DNA from 2 places in the Cohnella yongneupensis genome. Region 2 is predicted to be linked to the other one. Evidence: predicted binding sites of a transcription regulator. Region 2 holds the regulator's gene; the other holds the start of a gene.
What was found. The regulator LexA, encoded in region 2, represses DNA repair genes until DNA is damaged. The targets are predictions, from matches to a motif close to CGAACATATGTTCG.
Positions count from the first base shown of each region.

Region 1 (9,780 bases), on a different contig from region 2:
CGCTCAACCGCGGCAGCGGCCTCCGCCTGCCATCGCGCCGCATCCAAGCCCGCTACGCCTTCCGCGAACAGCTTCTCCGTCGTTTGCCGCAACGCGGCATGGAACAGCTGGCCGATATCCGGCGATTCGACGCGATAGAGCTGCCGTTCTTTCAACTTCAACCCGTGAGCGGCAAAATGCTGGAACGGACAAGCGACGAACCGTTCCATCCGCGACACGCTCGCCAGCAACCGATCGCCGTACAAGAGCCGGCTCGTCTCCGGCTGCAGCGGTTTCTCTTCGTTTGTATATCTCAAAGAAGAAATAAGCGATGCCAGACGCTCGCTCCAGCCCTCTTGCGTTCTCAACCATTCGTACACGTTCCACCAACCGGATGCGATCTCCTCGCCTTGCCGCCAGCCTCTCAGTCTAGCGATCAGATGCGTCAGCGCGCGTCCCGGATGCACCGCGAAGGCAAGCTGCGCCCGTTCGTCGTCGGACGGATGCGGCTCGGCGGCAATGACCTGCTCGGGGATGCCGGGGAACCATTTTTTAAGCGTCTTGATCCACGAAGACGGCAGCAAAGCCGCCCCTTCTTCATCCGACTGCGGATAACTGATCCATAGATGCTTGGACGCCGTCGTCAAAGTAAGATACGCTAGAAACCGTTCGTCGAGCAGCCTTCTTCTCGCGCCCGGCGCCATTGCGATTCCGTCGGCCGCCAATAGGTCGCGTTCCTTCTCGTCCAGCAACCCGTTCTCGGCGATCGGCATCGGCATAACGCCGTCTCCCGCGCCGAGCAAGTAAACAATTTCAACGCGATCCGATCGCGTCCGCTCCGGGCTGCCGATCAGCACGCCGTCTAACGACGGAGGAACCGCGCCGAGCTTAAGCTCCTCCAATCCGGAATCGATCATGCCCGTGAATAGCTGCACGTCCTTAGGTTGATCGCCCATCAGCTCTACTAGCTGATCCAATAGCTGCAATACGCCGTCCCATAACGGCCGGTGAACCATCATCCGTCCCGGCTGACCGTTGTCCGCGTCCGCTTGGCTCCAGCGTTCCAACGTATCCGCCGCTCCCGTATCTTCTAGAAAGGCATATAAACTTTCGCACAACTCGCGTACGGTCGTCGCTTCTTTCATTCGCTTCTCCAGCGCGAGTAACGGACGCAACAGCGAATCGCGCACGGCAAGCAATCGACGCATCGCTTCTTCCGCGTCTTCCTCCGAACGTTCTTCCTCTATATCTCCGCGTTGCAACGGATACCATACCCGGTCGTCATGCCAACGCCAACCGTCTATGCCCGTCGCCAAGGCGTAATTTTCCAATCTATCGATTTCGTCTCGCGTAATGATCGCGTCCGATGCGCCTAGCAAATCGGTTTTCGCGCAGCGGAATACGGCTTCCGATTTCCAGCCGCCGGATACGCACTCCAAGGCGGAGCGAACGAATTCGACGAACGGATGATGCGAAACCGCCGATTTGCCGTCCAGGTAAAACGGAATGCCGTATTCGCCGAAAATCGCCGTCAGCAAGTCGGCGTAATCGCCGATACGGCGCACGAACACGGCCAGCTCGCGCCAACGGCCGCCTTGCTCGCGAACGCGCCTCTGCATATCGCGAGCTACCGCCTCGACTTCCGCCCGGCGGTTAACGGCGGCATGCAGCGACAGACCGCATTCGGGATGATCGGGGCGCAATAAAGCTGCGTCTCCCGACCATCTTTTGCGGTTATCCCAATTGCTGTCTACGAACGCGAGCATCGGGTTCCGCTCGAATCGCGGCGACACGGCCGGCGTCAGCGACACGGCCGGCTCCAACCGAACGCCCGCGGCGTCAGCCAGCTCGCATAGCTGCGCAGACGTTACCGCGGTCGGATGGAACGACGCCAGCTCGTCCGGCCGCTCGCCGGACAAATAAGGACGATCCACGCATAAGGTCACCGATACCCGTTCGACCCGCTTCATGAGCGATTCGATCGCCGCGTATTCGTTCGGCGTAAACCCGTGGAAGCCGTCTAGCCAGATTTCCGCGCCTGAAAGCGATGGCGCGTCGGAGGCGCCCTTCGTTAACCAATCCAACATATCTTCGCCGTCCAGCCAACGTCCGGCGAGCTCGCGCTCCATTTCGGAGTAGACGAGCGATAGATCGTGCAGCTTGAGCGGCAGCAAAGAAGCCTCCGGCGCGACGAACGATCGTTTAGCCTCCGCTTCGGCCCTGCCGAGCAACTTGGCGCTGTCTATGCCGTACCGTTTCATCTCCGTCAACAATTCGTTCATGCGTGCGACTAAACCCGACTCCGTCGCGCCTCCGCGGAACAGCTTCAGGTTGTCCCGCTTCGCTTCCAATATTTTATGCAATAGCATCGCTTTTCCGTTATCGTGAATCGGAATGACCGCGGAGCCGCCCGTTTCCTGCATGACCCTGAACGCGAGCCTGCGGAAGCTGAGTACCTGAACCCGCATGAAGCCGCCGAGCCCCGGCGTCGTCGCCATCGCGTATTCCGCTTGGAAAGTCGCTTGCTCCGGCACGATCAGAATGAGCGGCGCGCCTAGCGGATCTGACTGCAGCCTGCTTCTGATTTCGTCCAACGCGAACCGCGTTTTGCCGCTTCCGGATCGACCTGTTATGAGCCGAAGGGACACGTCCGCACCTCCCATTCTTGCTTGTCGGGAGCTTGTCCGCACCCCGAGCCAACTCCGACTATTGTACCATAAGCGGTGATAGGCGCACAGGCGTTCGGGAGTCGAATAAAGGGAAAAGAAGGATATTTTGTCCAAATGTTGAATTCATTACAGTTAGCTTTTTGAACAAAATGCGACATTTGGAGGCCCGGCATGCTTAAACGAACCAAGCTTAAACCAGCAATACTTTTATATTTTATGTGCATGTATCTATTCACTACGCTATTACCAGGATCTATTGTCGCCGCGGAGACGACCGCGCCTGCCAAATATTACGAGCAATGGCATGCTACCGTCGGTTCAAAAGTGATCTCCAAACCCTTTATCGGTCAGAACGGTACCGTATATGCGCCTGTATCCGATGGGTATATCGTCGCTGTGTCTGCCGAAGGAAAGACGCTTTGGAAATCCCCGATCAAGATTAATCCTCAATCCAATTCAGGCGCGCAGCCCGTACGATTTCAACAGATCGCTGACGGTACGCTCTATATTTCTTCAGCCGGTAATCTGTACACAATCGCGCCATCGGGGACGACCAAATGGGTATACGAAACTTCAGCCGCTGATATAAGCAAATTTGTCGCGCGAGACACGGGATACGTTCATTTGCTGGCTAACTTATCGGATACTCTTATTACTTTAAGTCCAGATGGAGCAGAAGTAAGCCGTAGAGCTGGCGTCAGTGGATTGTACGCGTTTCGCGTTAATGGTACGGACCGCATATTCGCGACGCTTACTCAATTCAGACCTGCAATTGATTTTTCCAACATAAATTTGTCCGTTGCAGAGCGCGCGAAAGTCATTAATGATGCGATTATCGACGAAATACAACAAAACGGAAATGCGGGCATACAGCATAAGTTGGACGATTCAGGAGGAGCCGGACAGCTTGCCATGGATTCCAGCGGAAAACTTTACTTCATGACTTCGAAATATACGTGGGGTATTACTAGTACATCCGCAGGACAAACGAGCGGAAAGAACGCTCTATATCGGATCGAAAACGGGTACATGAGTCTATTGCGAGAATTCCAGGAAGATAGGCTGCAATTAACCGTTTCAGCCGAGGGAACAGTTTTCATTAACAATCGCAAAGATACTTTACAGGTTTTCGATTCCAACGGAATCCCGCTCTGGCAAACGTCGGTGCGTCCAACCGTAACGCTGTTCCCCCGTTCGGATGGAAAGCTTCTCTCGTTATCCTATAACTTCTCTGCTAATAAACAAGAGCTCACCTTGTTTGATGCCAAAGGAGCAACGGTGCTCAATCCCCCCGAAATGTCTACCCTTACTGGGATCGTCGATGCCATGGGTGAAGATATGTTATTCATAACTTCGGACGGTCTCGTGAGCTTGAACGATCAACTAGTCGTCACCCGATCGTTCAACCAATCCGGATTGCTCGCACAGCTTATCGCTGTTGGCGATGACGGTTCGATCTATATCGGAACATCTCAGGGCGATCTAATGAAGTTAGGCGATCAATTCGTCGAACTCCCTAAGAACGATCAAATAGTCGGAATTTTTTATAACGGCGCATCGGAAGTTACGCGTCTCGTATCCGAATATCTTTACCTGGAAATGTTCGTACATTACGCCGACGGGGTAAAATCTCCGCTAGCCAAAGGCGCTACCTTCGTCAGTTCGAATCCGAAAGTCGTATCCGTTGACGCAAGCGGTTCGACCCGAGCATTATCGCCGGGCAAAGCTACCGTAACCATCAGGTATCAAACCTTCGAGACGAAAGTAAATTTCATAGTCAAAAGCCGCACGCCGGTACCGATCGGTAAAGCGAGCGCCAATGCGGTTTGGGAACTTCCCGCACCCTCCGGCGATGGATATCCGGATAACCAACGCGCACTGCTCGATAATGAAGGGAACCTCTTGTTCGTCACTTCAAATGGGCTCGTTAAATCCGTCACCCCGGAAGGAAAGGAACGTTGGTCGACGAACGTCGAAAGTTCCGGCTTCCAAAACGTCTACGAAAGCCTGGTTCTTGGCTTGGACAATGCCGTTTATGTTGGTACCGACAAAGGTAATCTCTTTAAAATCAACGTTTCCACGGGCGAGATAATAAAAAAGCTTTCTTTCGGGACAAATCACCATGGAGCAACGTTGCTGGACAGCAAAGGCAACATCTTCACTGCTTTCAATCAAGAAAGGTACATTTACGCTAACAAAGATGATAACTCCCGCGGGCAGATTTTCCAGTATAAAGCGGACTATTCCCCGGGTTGGTCGCTCCCCGTAGACGGGCACGTCGAGTTTCAACCGGTGTTCTCGAAAGACGAATCGGTGTTGTACTATGTCGCGGTAAAGAAAGCAAGCGGCATAGTTACGGCGTTCGTCCGTAATCCGGTACTCTATTCCGGAAAATTATATGCTATCGATGCCGCAACAGGAGATCTAAAGTGGCAAGCCGATCTTGGTACTACGGATAGGGATTTCCTCCAACCCGTTATCGCCGATGATGGAACGATCATCACCACTACCGGCGATGGAAAAATAATGGCCATTCAACCTGACGGTAAGACAATTTGGACGAAAACGTTGAAACAGACGATCATGTCGCCATCGCTTATTCATGAAGGTCAGATTTTCGTTCCGACGTTTCGGAACATAGTCATGATGACTCTTAAAGGAGAAACGATAAATACGATTGAAACCGAAAATACGGTCAGTATCCGCGCGCAAGAGGACGGAATTTTCGTCTGGAAACATATCGGAAAGCCGGAGTTTAAAACCGTGAGCGCCGCCGCGAAATTCCGTTATGACGGTACGTTAGTATGGGAATCGGGCGAGTTCGGGACGGATATGGACTATGCGGCAACGCTCGGGAATAACAGCTTCATTGCCTTCTCGCCGCAAACCAAGACGCTTACCAAATATGCGTTCGACATTAAGTTCCCTATCGTCTATCCGGACATGGTCAACCATTGGGCCAAAAACGAGGTTTCATGGTTAGCCGAGCAAGGCGTCGTAAACGGATTCAACGACGGGACATTCCGGCCGGAAGTTGCCATTAGCCGCGAACAATTCGTTAAAATGCTGAATCAAGCGGTGAAAACCAATATTTCCGGAGTGACGACGTCACACTTCAAAGATGTACCGAATTCGCGGTGGTCGTCCCCTTATATCCAGTACGCCTTATCCAGCGGGTGGTTCAAACCTTTTGACTACGGCGAGAACTTCAATCCCGAGAAAGCGGTGAGCAGAATGGAAGCGGGAATCTGGGCAGCCATCGCATTGGACTTGCCGCCGATGAAAGAAGCCACTCTAGGCTTTTTTAAGGACGGGAATAAAGTCACCATAGGCAAAGAATGGTTGGAAACAATTACCATTATTGACTTGATGACTGGCACTCCGGAAGGCTACTTGCTACCTGACAAAAAAATGACGCGAGCGGAAGCATCCGTCTTTATTAGCCGCATTATGGCCTATTACTTGAACACGAGACATTGATCGATAATAAAAGAGCCGCCAGGACGATTATCCGTCCCGGGCGGCTCTTCTTTTATGAAATATTCATATACCACTTGCTGCCGTCCTCGTACTTGAAAATCGCCGCGTCCGACCAAAGCTCGATGTAGCTTACGTGCTTCCAGCGGCGACGAAAATCGAGATCGTCCGACAAGTCCCGAATGCGGCTCGTGAATCGGCTTCTGCTGCTCGGCGCCTTCGCCCGGTTATCGAGAGGCACCGCCCGTTTGCCGAAAAGGATCACGTCATGCACCATGTTCGTTCCCTCCGTTCCTTAACCTATAGGCTAAGCATAAAAGGAACGCGTTAGGAATGTTCGTGGAATTCGAAGAGCGGGAAACTCATTTTTACTAACACTTTCTTAACGAAATTCGACAAATCCGCCTACAGTTCTTTGCGGCTGCGCACTTCGAAAATGCCGAACTTCAAATAGTGGCCCTCCTCGACGCCAGCCAACTGCGGATGGTCTTTGCCCGCGCCGTTCCATTCGACGCGGCGAATGATTTTGCCCGCGTCTTTGGCCGCTTCTTGGATCGTCTCGAGGAACAGCTCGGGACGGACATGGAACGAGCAGCTTGCGGTAACGAGGTAGCCGCCCTCGTTCAGCAGCTTCATCGCCTGCAGGTTAATATCCTTATACCCGCGGCAAGCGGCTTCTACCGCACGCTTCGTCTTGGCGAACGCCGGAGGGTCGAGAATAATGACGTCCCACGTGCGGGCTTCCGTCGTCAGCGGCTTGGAAGTGTCGACTTTGGCGCCGGCCGCGCTGGCGTTCGCGCGAGCCGCCCGTTCTTCGCGTCCCTTAACCTGCAGGCGCAAATATTCGAACGCGTCGGCGGCCACGAACTCCACCCGGTCGGTGAAGCCGTTGATCTCCACGTTATGCCGCGCCGTCTCCAGCGCATGCTCCGAAATATCGAGGCAAGTTACTTTCTTCGCACCGTACTTGCAGGCGTGAAGCGTGAAGCTCCCCGTATGGGCGAAGCATTCGAGTACTGTCGCGCCGTCCCAGTACGGGAACGTGACGACGCTGCCTTTGGCGTTGACCGGCACGAGCGCGCCGTCGCGTTGTTCCAGTTGGATCCCGCTGCGCGAGCCCCAGCCGCCGATCAGCGGCTCGATCGCCGCGCGATTCTCGCGCTGGTCGAAGAAGTAACCGGTTTTTTGGCCGCCTTCGATATCGACTTGTACCTTCAAGCCGTTTTCTTCAATCTCGATATGTCTCGGACATTCGCCGTAGAGCACGCCCGTGCGCTCCTCGAGCCCTTCTAGCGTTCTCACGCCTACATCGCTGCGCTCGTAAATGCCGGTTGGCTTGAACACCTCTATCAACGCGGGAAGCCAAGCTTCCTTTGCCTTTTCCATTCCGAGGGTCAACACCTGCACGACAAGCACGCTCCCGAAACGGTCAACGATCAAGCCCGGCAAGAAATCAGCCTCGCCATAGACCACCCGGCAAGATGCGCCTGCTCCGAGAAATCTGTCCCGATGCGCCAGCGCAAAGGTGAACCGCTTGCGGAAGAACGCCTCGTCCATCGCTTCCAGCGAACCGTACGATACGATTCGCACCGTCAGCTGGGATGCGGGATTCCAGTACCCGCTTCCAAGTAGCATCCCCCGGTGATCCTTCACTTCGACGAGCTGACCCGGCTCGGCCTCGCCTTCCGTCTTGGCGATCTCGTTCGCGTAAACCCAAGGATGGCCTTCCTCTAACCGAGGCCTTCTGCCTTTGTTCAGCCATACTGCCGCTCTTGTTCCCATTCGTCCTCACGCTCCTCGTTTCGTTCATAAACTTGTCCTGCGCTCGCATACTCTTCTAGAAAGTTCGATAGCAATGCCTTACGGCAGGAAGGATAATCGTTATGCTAACCGACATCGTCGTTCCGTCCTTGCTCGGATTCGCGCTGTTGCTCTCGGGCATGAAGGTTATGGAAATCGCCCTCCAGCGTTGGGCCGGACAACGTCTGTCGTTGTGGGTAGCCCGTTCGACCGCAACGCCGCTTCGCGGATTTGCCGTCGGAACGGCCGCTTCGGCGTTGCTGCAGAGCAGCACGGCCGTCACCGTCTTGACGATCGGCTTCGTGAACGCCGGATGGCTCACGCTCTCGCGCAGCTTCGGCATCATCCTCGGCACGAACGTCGGGACTTGCTTGACGACGGAACTGATGAGCTTAAAGCTTCATCGCTTCGGCTTCTCGATCTTCGCCGCAGCGCTAGTCGGATGGATGATTACCGCGCTTCTCTACGAAGTGCGCATCGCCTCCGCGCCGTCCAAGCACGCTTTAACGCTCCGTTATGTATGCTTAGCTTTCGGAGGGTTCGGTCTATTGCTATTAGGATTTAAAATATTGCAAAGCATGGGCCCGTCGCTGCAAGCGAGCGGTACGTTCGACGCCCTCATGCGCCATGCGGCGGACAATCCGGTGTGGGGCGTTCTAGGAGGCGCGGCGCTCACGGCGCTCGTACACTCCAGCGCGGCGGTTATCGCCTTAAGCATGGGATTAGCCGCGACTGGCGCCTTATCGCCCGAAGCAGGCATCGCCATCGTACTCGGGGCCAATGTCGGTACCTGCTTCACCGGTCTGGTCGCATCGATCGGCGGCGGACGAGGCGGACGATTCGTCGCGCTGTCCCAACTCGCGCTTAACAGCGCCGGCGCGTTGTTGTTCTATCCGCTCATCGGCGCGCTTCACGCCGCGGCCGCGGCGATATCTCCGGGCGATCCTTCCGCGCAAATCGCGCACGCGCAAACGCTGTTCAACGTGCTCTGCTCGCTGATCGCGCTGCCGCTCGCTTACTTGCCTCGCTGGCGCAAGCCCGCATCGATCTCTCCGTCCGCCTAAGCCGCGGTGCTGACCGCTGCCGGCTTGCGATTATCGTCCGCCCATGGCGACCGCGACCCCGGCGCTCGTCCCGATCCGGTTGGCGCCCGCGTTCAAAAACGCGATCGCCGTAGCGGTATCGCGGATCCCTCCGGACGCTTTAACGCCGATCGTCTCGCCGACCGCTTCGCGCAACAGGCGCACGTCAGACACCGATGCCCCTCTTCCGCCGTAACCGGTACAAGTCTGCACGAAGTCCGCGCCCGCTTCCGCCGCCAGCTTGCCGGCGATTCGGATTTGCTCTTCCGTCAAATAGCCCGTTTCCACGATGACCTTAATGAGCGCGCCGCCTTGCATGGCTTGAACGACGGCGGAAATATCGCGTTCGACCGCGTCGATATCCCCGTCCCTCAGCTTGCCGACCGCGATCACCATGTCGATCTCGGACGCGCCGTCCTCCAATGCCGCCGCCGCTTCGAACGCCTTCGCCCGCGTCGCTTGCGCACCCAGCGGGTAACCGACGACCGCGCTCACCTTCACGCTCGTGGCGCCGAGCCGCTCGCGGCATAACCGAACCCAGCCGCCGTTGACGCAGACGCTATGGAAGCCTCCGGATTCGGCCGCGTCGCACAGGCTGATCAGTTCTTTGGCGCCGGATTCCGCGACTAAATGCGTATAATCGATAAATGCCGCTAAAGGTTGCCCAGGCAACCATATCGGAAAATTACGTTCTTCTGCCACTGATGATGCCTCCGTGTACTTACCGTTCTAGACCTTGTGGCCCAGCCTGCCGAGCGCTACGCGCAAAACTT
Region 1 covers NZ_JBHSNC010000057.1:156,752-166,531, reverse strand. Annotated here, with positions in the region: gene addB (helicase-exonuclease AddAB subunit AddB) at 1-2,627, opposite strand, end outside; gene ACFPQ4_RS22075 (S-layer homology domain-containing protein) at 2,820-6,128, shown strand; gene ACFPQ4_RS22070 (hypothetical protein) at 6,181-6,402, opposite strand; gene ACFPQ4_RS22065 (class I SAM-dependent rRNA methyltransferase) at 6,531-7,907, opposite strand; gene ACFPQ4_RS22060 (Na/Pi cotransporter family protein) at 8,009-8,989, shown strand; gene deoC (deoxyribose-phosphate aldolase) at 9,020-9,709, opposite strand; gene ACFPQ4_RS22050 (NUDIX hydrolase) at 9,737-9,780, opposite strand, start outside.
Region 1: addB (helicase-exonuclease AddAB subunit AddB) is a predicted target of LexA. The motif match lies at 2,711-2,724, and genes of this name have one in related genera.

Region 2 (9,780 bases):
ATTCCTGCAGCACGATGCTGGTCGCGCCGAACGTATTCGTCTCGATAATATCGGAACCCGCGGCCAAATACGCTTCGTGAATGCTTTGGATGACGTCCGGTCTAGTCAATACGAGAATCTCGTTGCAGCCGTCCAAATCCTCGCTTCCGAAGTCGTTCGCGGTCAAATCCGCTTGCTGGATCATCGTGCCCATAGCGCCGTCAAGAATAAGGATGCGTTTGGTTAGCTCCTCTTGCAGAGAAGGTTTGATATGCGTTAAAGTCATAATTAGAATCGCTTCTCCCGTCTGTCAAATCATTAAATTCTATAGTAACAGAATCAGGATGGGACGAAAAGGTGCACAATCGACATGCATCGGAATATCGTTTATAATTAAGGCACTAATTCACATTGGGAAAAGAGGAATTAACGATGGCTGAAATTCGGATCCGCAATACGAACGAGCGTATTAGCGGCGAACAAGAAGTACGCGAGTTTCTGAGCAAACAAGACGTGCTTTACGAGCACTGGGACCCTTCCAAGCTGCCTGCGCACCTGCAAGAGAAGTTCGCGCTGACCGACGAGGACAAGAGCGAAATTCTATCCACCTTCGATACGGAAATTCGCGACCTTGCCGACAGACGCGGTTACAAAACGTGGGATATTATTTCTCTGTCCGACGCAACGCCGAACCTCGACGAGCTGCTTAAAAAGTTCGAGAACGTGCATACGCATACGGAAGACGAAGTTCGCGCGATTACGGCGGGACGCGGTATCTTCATCATTAAAGGCAACGAAGAAATCGGTTATTTCGACGTCGAGCTCGAAGCCGGCGACGTAATCTCCGTACCTGAAGGTTATGCCCACTTCTTCACCCTGATGGACAATCGTCAGATCGTAGCCGTTCGCCTCTTCATCGAGACGGAAGGCTGGATCGCGCATAGCTACGACGATCCGACGTTCGTGAAATAATAGTTGAATCCATAACAAAAAGACGTATGAGCCGATATCGGTTCATACGTCTTTTAGTGTGAGTTGCTATTTCATCCTTGTCAGTGCGGGTTATAGCGTCTTCAAGAGCGCCGGAAGCTCGTTTAAGCTGCGGATCTCATGCTTCGGTACGATCTCGTCGTTGCGAGTCGCCTCGTGCCGGTTGATCCAAATCGATGTCATGCCGACTCGGTTCGCCCCGAGAATGTCGGTCGTCAGCTTGTCGCCGACCATTACGCCTTCTTCCGCCGTAATGCCGATACGTTCCGTCGCATGGGCGAACAGTCGCGGCGACGGCTTGCCTTCGCCAAAATCGCCGGAAATGACGATCGCGTCGAAGTACGGAATAAGCGTCGGCATTCCGTCCAGCTTCTCTTGTTGCAAATCAGGCGAGCCGTTCGTTAGTAACAATAGCTTGTAGTCTTTCCGAAGCTCGTCCAGCACGGCGAACGTCTCGTCATAAACGTACGGCAGACTGCGACGCTGCGCCGGAAAGTGCTCGGCAAGTTGCTGGCCCAGACTAGGATTATCGACGCCAAGCGCTGCCAGTCCAGCTGTCCAAGCGTTCGTCCGGTACGTCGGCGCGAGCTGCTCCAGCTTTCGGAACATCTCATGCTCGCCTTTTTTGAAATGGCCCCATAACGCTTCGAACGGGTTGATTCCGATCATTTGCGTAAAAGTGAACGTCTCGTAGGTTTCGTATAAGGCGCGCGCTTCTTTGCGCACGGATGCTTCCAATGCATGCTCGTCAAGCCCGGTCGACTCCGCGGCTAGTTTGCACGTGTTACGAAACGCTTCCGTAACGCTTCTCTCATCCCACAATAACGTATCGTCTAGATCGAATAATACGGCCTTAATCGACATCCCCAAGTTCTCCTCACTTCGTCTTCTGTTCCCACTCCACATGGTGCAGGTCTGCGTATATTTTTAGTCTCTCGGTCATCCGTTCGATCGGGAAACGGTTCATCAGCTTAGAAAATACCCAGTTACCGCCTTTGATCGTCTCGATGACGACATAGCCCGGTTGAATCGATATTTTGCGGACGTCCGTTGGACGTAATTGCTTGTAACCGGTAAACTTACGCGTCTCCAGCATGTCGCGCGTAACGGACAAATAAGGACGGCGCATAAAATAGAACAGCGCGAGCAGCATATAACACCCGATCGTCACCCAGAACAAAGTCGGATCGGTCAAGAAATCTTCCGACCAAGGTTTAGCTAACGTAACGTAGAGCGCGATCAACATGACAAGCAGGATCGGCACGACGTAATTGCGGCCTTTGAACTTGTCGACTTGCGGTGACGATGATTCGCTGATCGATTTTTTGCCGTTTTTTTTACGGCGTTTGTTAACTTGCTTTGCGTTTTTCTGAACCATGCGTTCCCATGAACGGGACATAAAGCTCCTCCTCGTCAATAACTGCTGCGGTTTGCCATCGATCTATTTAGTGAATAATCGTTGGTTTCTCATCCGTGACTTCGATTTGATCCAGCTGTTGCTTGAAGTTTTTCTTGAAATTGATCAAGTATTCCTTCCGCAGCCGATCGCGCTCGACGACTTCCGCTTCCGTTAAGCCTTCGGCTTTGCTTTTGCGCGCTAATTCATTAATACGTTGGATATGCTTCTCCATGTCGATGTCACTCCCTTCAATATACCTACTCTACTTTGACATTAACGCAGTTGCCTTGTCAAGAAAACGGCGGACGCAAAAACAGACCGGTTTCCCGGTCTGTAGAACATGCGTTCTCATGACGTGTTCTTATGTAAAGTCATACAAGCTAGCTACTTGTGAGGTGACTTAGTTCATCTAGTTACTAACTATAAATATGTGTTCGGATTTTGTTCTCATGCTGTTAAGGAAGCATCTTTGCCGGCAATACGAGCGTCTGTCCGGTGTGCAAAGAAGAGGACGCAAGTCCATTACGCTTCATAAGCACGTGAACGGCTTCGCGTGTATCCATATTGTCCTTCTTATAAGTACCCGCTAATTCCCACAGGGTGTCGCCGCTATCAACGGAGATAACAATCTCGTTCGCAGATGCCGGAGTGCCCGCTTCGCTCGATGCGAACGTATGTGCGAACGCAAAGCCGCTGAACAGGATAACAAAGGCGATCACGATAAACAAGGAGCGTGCAACGCCTAGACCGCGATGCGAACGCGTCGTTGCTGAAGCCGTTCTAACAGCGTATCTAGGCTTCAAAGGAGCCACCATCTTATGAATAGTAGAAGCAGGAGCAGAAGATCCGGATACCCATGTATGTACCATTTACGCTCACCCCAAACATTTGTTCTGGTATCAGATTAACACGAACACATGATCGTGTCAACAAATTTTGGAACATTTGTTCGGCGGAACGAATGTTTGTGCGAACTCGAGTTCTGTGTTATAATTTGTCATCATGAACTGATACATAGGGAGGGCTTGGCGTGTCCAAGATGTCCAATCGCCAAAATGCCATTTTAGAATTCATTAAGACTGAAGTTAGGGAAAAGGGTTATCCCCCGTCCGTTCGCGAAATCGGCGAAGCTGTAGGCCTCGCTTCCAGCTCCACGGTCCACGGTCACCTGGATCGCCTAGAAAAGAAAGGCTTAATCCGCCGCGACCCGACGAAGCCTCGCGCGATCGAGATTCTAGGCGATGACGAATCCATGTACGGACTAGCCTCATCCGTTCGCCAAATCCCGCTAGTCGGGAAAGTAACGGCCGGCGTGCCGATTACCGCTACGGAGAACATCGAAGAATACTTCCCGCTGCCGACGACGATGGTCGGCGATCAACCGGTATTCATGCTTTCCGTACAAGGCGATAGCATGATCGAAGCCGGTATCCACGACGGCGACTACGTTATCGTCCGCCAGCAACCGAACGCAACGAACGGCGATATCGTCGTCGCGATGACGGAAGACAATGAAGCTACGGTCAAGACGTTTTACAAGGAACGCGACCATATCCGTCTCCAACCCGAGAATGCCAGCATGTCGCCTCTTCGTTACCCGAACGTCAGCATCCTAGGTAAAGTCATCGGCCTGATTCGCTCCTTTATGTAAACATGCTTTAACTAATTAGAGGTTTCTCCATTGCCCACGTACACCGGGGCTGGGGAACCTCTTTTTTTGTGCGACAAAATGGCATTCGAGCATAAAACGTCGGTTCATGGACATTATAGGAGTTGTCTGAACATACGACAAATACACTCGACAGGAGAATTATATGCCAACGTTAAAAATCGGAATCATTCTTGGAAGCACGCGGCAAGGCCGCGTCAGCCCTCAGGTCGGCGAGTGGGTAAAGAAAATTGCCGATGGACGCAACGACGCCAATTACGAGATCGTAGATATCGCTGAATACAAGCTTCCTCTGCTTGGCGAAGCGGATGCCACGGAACAAGCTACCGCATGGAATACGAAGCTGGCAAGCTTGGACGGCTTCGTATTCGTCGTCGCGGAATATAACCACAGTATCACGGGAGCGTTGAAGAACGCGATCGATTTCGCGCGCGAAGCGTGGAACAACAAAGCCGCGGGAATCGTCAGCTATGGCTCCGTAGGTGGCGCCCGCGCTGCCGAGCATCTTCGGGGCATATTAGGGGAAGTATCGATAGCGGACGTGCGCGTCCATGTAGCGTTATCGTTGTTCACGGATTTCGAGAACGGCAGCGTGTTCAAACCAGCCGAGCTACACCTGACTAACTTGAACGGTATGCTTGACCAGGTGGTCGCTTGGAGCGGCGCGTTAAAGACACTCAGGTCTTAGTCCCGCGCATAGCTAATGTCCGTGAAGAAAACCAAACAGGATGGGTCAGCGATCGGATCGCTGTTCCATCCTGTTTTTGGTTTCCCGAACACCAACTAAAAAACCGGCCCGCGAAGGTCCGAAGACATCGCGGTGCCGGTCAGCAATACGATCTAGATTTAGAACATCGTCAAATATTGATCGCGTTCCCATTGGTGGACTTGCGTGCGGTACATGTCCCACTCGATTTCCTTGAGCTCGTAGAAGTGGCTAAGCGCGTGATCGCCGAGCGTCTCGCAGACGACGTCGTCGCGAAGCATCTCGTTGAGCGCTTCCTTCAAGTTGATCGGCAAGCTAGGAATGCCGGCGTCGATGCGCTCTTCTTCGCTCATCACGTAGATGTTGCGATCGACCGGCGGCGGGGAAGTCATTTTGTTCGCGATTCCGTCCAAGCCGGCTTTCAGCATGACGGCAAGCGCCAAGTAAGGGTTAGCCGCAGGATCCGGGTTACGCGCTTCGATGCGCGTGCTAAGGCCGCGGGATGCCGGAATCCGAATCATCGGGCTACGGTTGCTTGCGGACCATGCCACATAGCAAGGCGCTTCATAACCAGGAACAAGTCGTTTGTACGAGTTGACCGTAGGGTTAGTGATAGCCGCGAATCCGCGCGCATGTCTCAAAATACCCGCCATGTATTGTCTAGCAATCGCGCTCAATCCGAGCTTGTCGTCCGCGTCGTAGAACGCGTTCTCGTTGCCACGGAACAGCGATTGGTGACAATGCATACCGGAACCGTTCACTCCGAACAGCGGCTTCGGCATGAATGTTGCGTGTAAGCCATGTTGACGCGCGATCGTCTTAACGACGAGCTTGAACGTCTGAATTTGGTCAGCCGCTTTGATCGCATCTGCGTATTTAAAGTCGATCTCATGCTGACCTGGCGCAACTTCATGGTGGGATGCTTCGATCTCGAAGCCCATTTCCTCGAGCATGAGCACGATATCGCGTCGGCAGTTCTCGCCTAGGTCGGTCGGCGCAAGGTCGAAATATCCGCCTTGGTCGTTCAGTTCCATAGTCGGGTTACCCTTCTCGTCCGTCTGGAACAAGAAAAACTCAGGTTCAGGTCCTACGTTCATCGTCGAGAAGCCCATATCTTCAGCTTCTTGCAGCGCACGCTTCAGAATGCCGCGAGGGTCGCCCGCGAACGGAGTGCCGTCCGGCATATAGATGTCGCAAATGAGGCGAGCGACGCGATCTTGCGTTACCCAAGGGAATACGACCCACGTGCTCAAATCCGGGTACAAATACATATCGGATTCTTCGATCCGAACGTATCCTTCGATCGAGGAGCCGTCGAACATCATTTTGTTATCGAGCGCTTTGTCCAGCTGGCTTACCGGAATCTCGACGTTCTTGATCGTGCCGAGAAGGTCCGTGAATTGAAGTCTGATGAACCGTACGTTCTGTTCCTTGGCGATCCGCTTAATATCTTCGCGAGTGTAGCTCATGACAGCCTCCTAGATTGGGCATCAGCCGTTTTATTTGTTTTTGAAAAAGCGCGATAGTTCGCCTTGGATCAAAGAAACTTGACCTGGACGTTTGCCTTGCATGAGCTGTTGCTTCAGCATGCGATGCAGCTGAGAATCGGACATCTCGCGACGCTTAACTTCCGACTGCTCGTTAATAATCGTCGCATCGCTCTCGCCCTGCCCGACAGGATTCATGACTTGCTTGATTCCCGCGATATTGACGCCCTTCTCGATCAGCGATTTAATCTCCATAAGACGTTCTACGTCATTGAAAGAAAACAGCCGCTGATTGCCGTCCGTGCGAGCGGGCTGGATTAACTCATGTTGTTCGTAGTATCGGATTTGGCGGGCGGTCAGGTCGGTCAGCTTCATTACGATGCCGATCGGAAACAACGCCATATTCCTGCGAATCTCGTCGCCCATGTCATACCAACCTTCCAGTTGACTGTTGTTTTTGAAATCACTTACATTGTATCCTCGTAGCAAAAACATGTCAAGGCATGTAAGGTTTTATTGGGCGAGATCTTTCAAATATCCGCGTTCGCTGAAAACCGACAAAACCCGCTGTACAGCTAACTTCACATGCGCATAAGTAAGTCCGCCTTGCATGTAAGCAATGTAGGGTTCCCTGATCGGAGCATCCGCCGACAGCTCCAGACTGCCGCCTTGGATGAACGTTCCCGCCGCCATGATTACGGGATGCTCATAGCCCGGCATGTCCCATGGTTCCGGTACGACGTGCGAGTCGACGGCTGCCGCTTGCTGGATCGCCTGCACGAAGTGAATAAGCGGATCTGGCTTGCCGAAGCGGATCGCTTGGATCAAATCGGTCCTTGGATCGTCCCACTTCGGATGCGTCTCGAAGCCGAGATTGCCGAATACCGCCGCCGCGAAAATACTGCCCTTTACCGCTTGCCCGACTAACAGCGGCGCTAGGAACAAGCCTTGGTAGATCGCGCGCGTCGTGCCTAGCATCGCTCCGACTTCGCCGCCGATGCCCGGTGCGGTCAAGCGGAATGCCGCAAGCTCGACCAGATCGGCGCGACCCGCGATGTATCCTCCGCTCGAAGCAAGCCCGCCTCCGGGATTTTTGATCAGCGAGCCGGCAATGAGGTCGACGCCGACTTCGGTCGGTTCGCGCTCTTCCGTAAATTCGCCGTAACAGTTATCGACGAACACGGAAGCCTGCGGACGCAAGTCTTTCAAGCGGCTGACCATGTCCCCGATCTGTCCGACCGAGAACGAAGGCCGCCAATCATAGCCTCTCGAGCGCTGGATGGCGAACACTTTCGTGCGCTCCGTTGTCGCCGCGGCAACGCCTTCCCAATCGACTCCCCCGTCGCTTAACAGCGGCACGAACGTCGAGCGAATGCCCCAGTCGGCGAGCGATCCGGTACCGTCGCCCGGTTTGCCGATTACTTTATGCAACGTGTCGTAAGGCTTGCCGGTAACGAATACGAGCTCGTCTCCCGGCCGCAATATACCGAATAACGCAGCCGATATCGTGTGCGTTCCCGACACGAGATGCGGCCGGACGATCGCGGATTCCGCGCCGAACACGTCCGCGTACACGAGATCAAGCACTTCGCGTCCGCGATCGTTGTAGCCGTAACCCGTCGAACCGGCAAAATGGTAATCGCTCACCTTATGATTCTGAAACGCCCGTATAACTTTCCACTGATTGCGCTCGACAATGCGATCCAGTTGCCGAAACCGCCCGGCGACTTGTTCCTCCGCCGCATCGGCCCATTGCTCCCACGCCTCGTCAAATCGTTGCTTGTTGCCGTCCTGCATAACCTGTCTTCCCTTCTTATGTATCCGTTGCAGCGCAACGAACAAACCGGTCTCCGAATCCGTACGATATCCATTCGAGAGACGGTTCCGATATTTACGTTAGATCAACTTACATTTGTTTACAAGTGATAACCCGAAAATGTAGCGTCATTAACAAAAATCGCGCCTTAAGACGGTTACCGTGCCCAAATACACAAGCAACGCGCTTGCCAAGGTCGTTTTAAACCCGGTACTCTTCGAGCGCGCGGCCGCGTTTTTCCATATCGGCAGGGTTCAAGCGAATCGTGAGGATCAGATCGTCGTCGTCGGTGTCTTGCTCCGTCACTTCACCGACGCGATACGCGAGCGCCGCCAAATCGCCGCGCGAAGCCGGAATGCGGAATTGCGCCACGTCGCCGAGTATCCGATCTTCTATCGCTTCCCGCAATTGCGCCAAATCCTGTTCCGAGAACGCGTTAACCCGAATGACGTCCGGACCGCCGGGCAACAAAGCCAGCACGTCCTCACCGCATTGATCGATTTTGTTATAGACGGTAAGCGTAGCTTTACCGCCGGCTCCGAGTTCTTGCAGCACTTCTTCGACGACATGTTGCTGACGCTCGCGCATCTGCGACGCGCTATCGACGACGTGCAGCAGCAACTCCGCTTCGTTCGCTTCCTCGAGCGTCGCCCGGAAAGCCGCCACGAGATCATGCGGCAAATTTTGAATGAAGCCTACCGTGTCGGTGAGCAGCACTTCTTTGCCGCTTGGCAGCGTCAAGCTGCGCGAGGTCGGATCCAACGTCGCGAACAGCTTGTCTTCGGCGAGGACGTCGGCAGCCGTCAGCTGACGGAGCAGCGTCGACTTGCCCGCGTTCGTATAGCCGACTAACGCGACCTGCACGACGCCCGACTTGCGCCGGCGCTCGCGATGCAGGACGCGGTGTTGGACGACCGTCTCGAGCTGACGCTTCAGCTCGGTGATCCGGTCGCGAATATGGCGTCGATCCATCTCGAGCTTCGTCTCGCCGGGACCTCTCGTCCCGATGCCACCGCCCAGGCGCGACAAATTGACGCCATGGCCGGACAGACGAGGCAACAAGTACGTTAATTGAGCAAGCTCGACTTGCAAAATCCCTTCGCGCGTCTTCGCCCGTCCGGCGAAAATATCGAGAATAAGCTGCGTGCGGTCGATAATTTTCAAATCGAGCGCTACTTCGAGGTTACGAACTTGCGCCCCCGACAGCTCTTGGTCGAAGATCGCCGTCGTAGCGCCCGTCTCCTCGGCCATTTCCTTGATTTCCTGCGCTTTGCCTTTTCCGACGAACCACTTGGAGTCCGGCACGTCTTTATTTTGCATCAGCGTACCGATCACTTCGACCCCTGCGGTCTCGGCTAGCGATACGAGCTCAGCGAGCGAATGCTCCGGGTCCGAGCCGGAGCGTTTCACTTTGTCGGTGACGAGGCTGACGAGAATCGCTTTTTCCAGCTGTTCCGCGCTCGTATCGTATGTGCTCATTTTCATCCGGAGCCAACCTTTCTTAATTACGCTTGATCATAAGCCCCGCAAGTCCTCGGGTTTGAGCGCCATCAGCTCATGCCGTCCCGGCGAGCTGGACGGATACGTCGTAAGCAGGCGCACGGCCTGATTGCGGATCGCCCTCTCGAGCACGTTGCGTACGTATCTGGCGTTGCTGAAATGATAGAACGATTCGTTCTTTTCGTAGGCGAGCAATTGACGAAGCTTGAACAACGCCTGCGGCAGCAGCGTGTA
Region 2 covers NZ_JBHSNC010000056.1:241,986-251,765, reverse strand. Annotated here, with positions in the region: gene metH (methionine synthase) at 1-265, opposite strand, end outside; gene ACFPQ4_RS20935 (1,2-dihydroxy-3-keto-5-methylthiopentene dioxygenase) at 412-951, shown strand; gene ACFPQ4_RS20930 (HAD family hydrolase) at 1,042-1,833, opposite strand; gene ACFPQ4_RS20925 (hypothetical protein) at 1,847-2,368, opposite strand; gene ACFPQ4_RS20920 (DUF896 domain-containing protein) at 2,415-2,600, opposite strand; gene yneA (cell division suppressor protein YneA) at 2,824-3,237, opposite strand; gene lexA (transcriptional repressor LexA) at 3,399-4,019, shown strand; gene ACFPQ4_RS20905 (NADPH-dependent FMN reductase) at 4,183-4,725, shown strand; gene glnA (type I glutamate--ammonia ligase) at 4,884-6,212, opposite strand; gene ACFPQ4_RS20895 (MerR family transcriptional regulator) at 6,243-6,656, opposite strand; gene ACFPQ4_RS20890 (methionine gamma-lyase family protein) at 6,744-8,027, opposite strand; gene hflX (GTPase HflX) at 8,248-9,531, opposite strand; gene ACFPQ4_RS20880 (AAA family ATPase) at 9,562-9,780, opposite strand, start outside.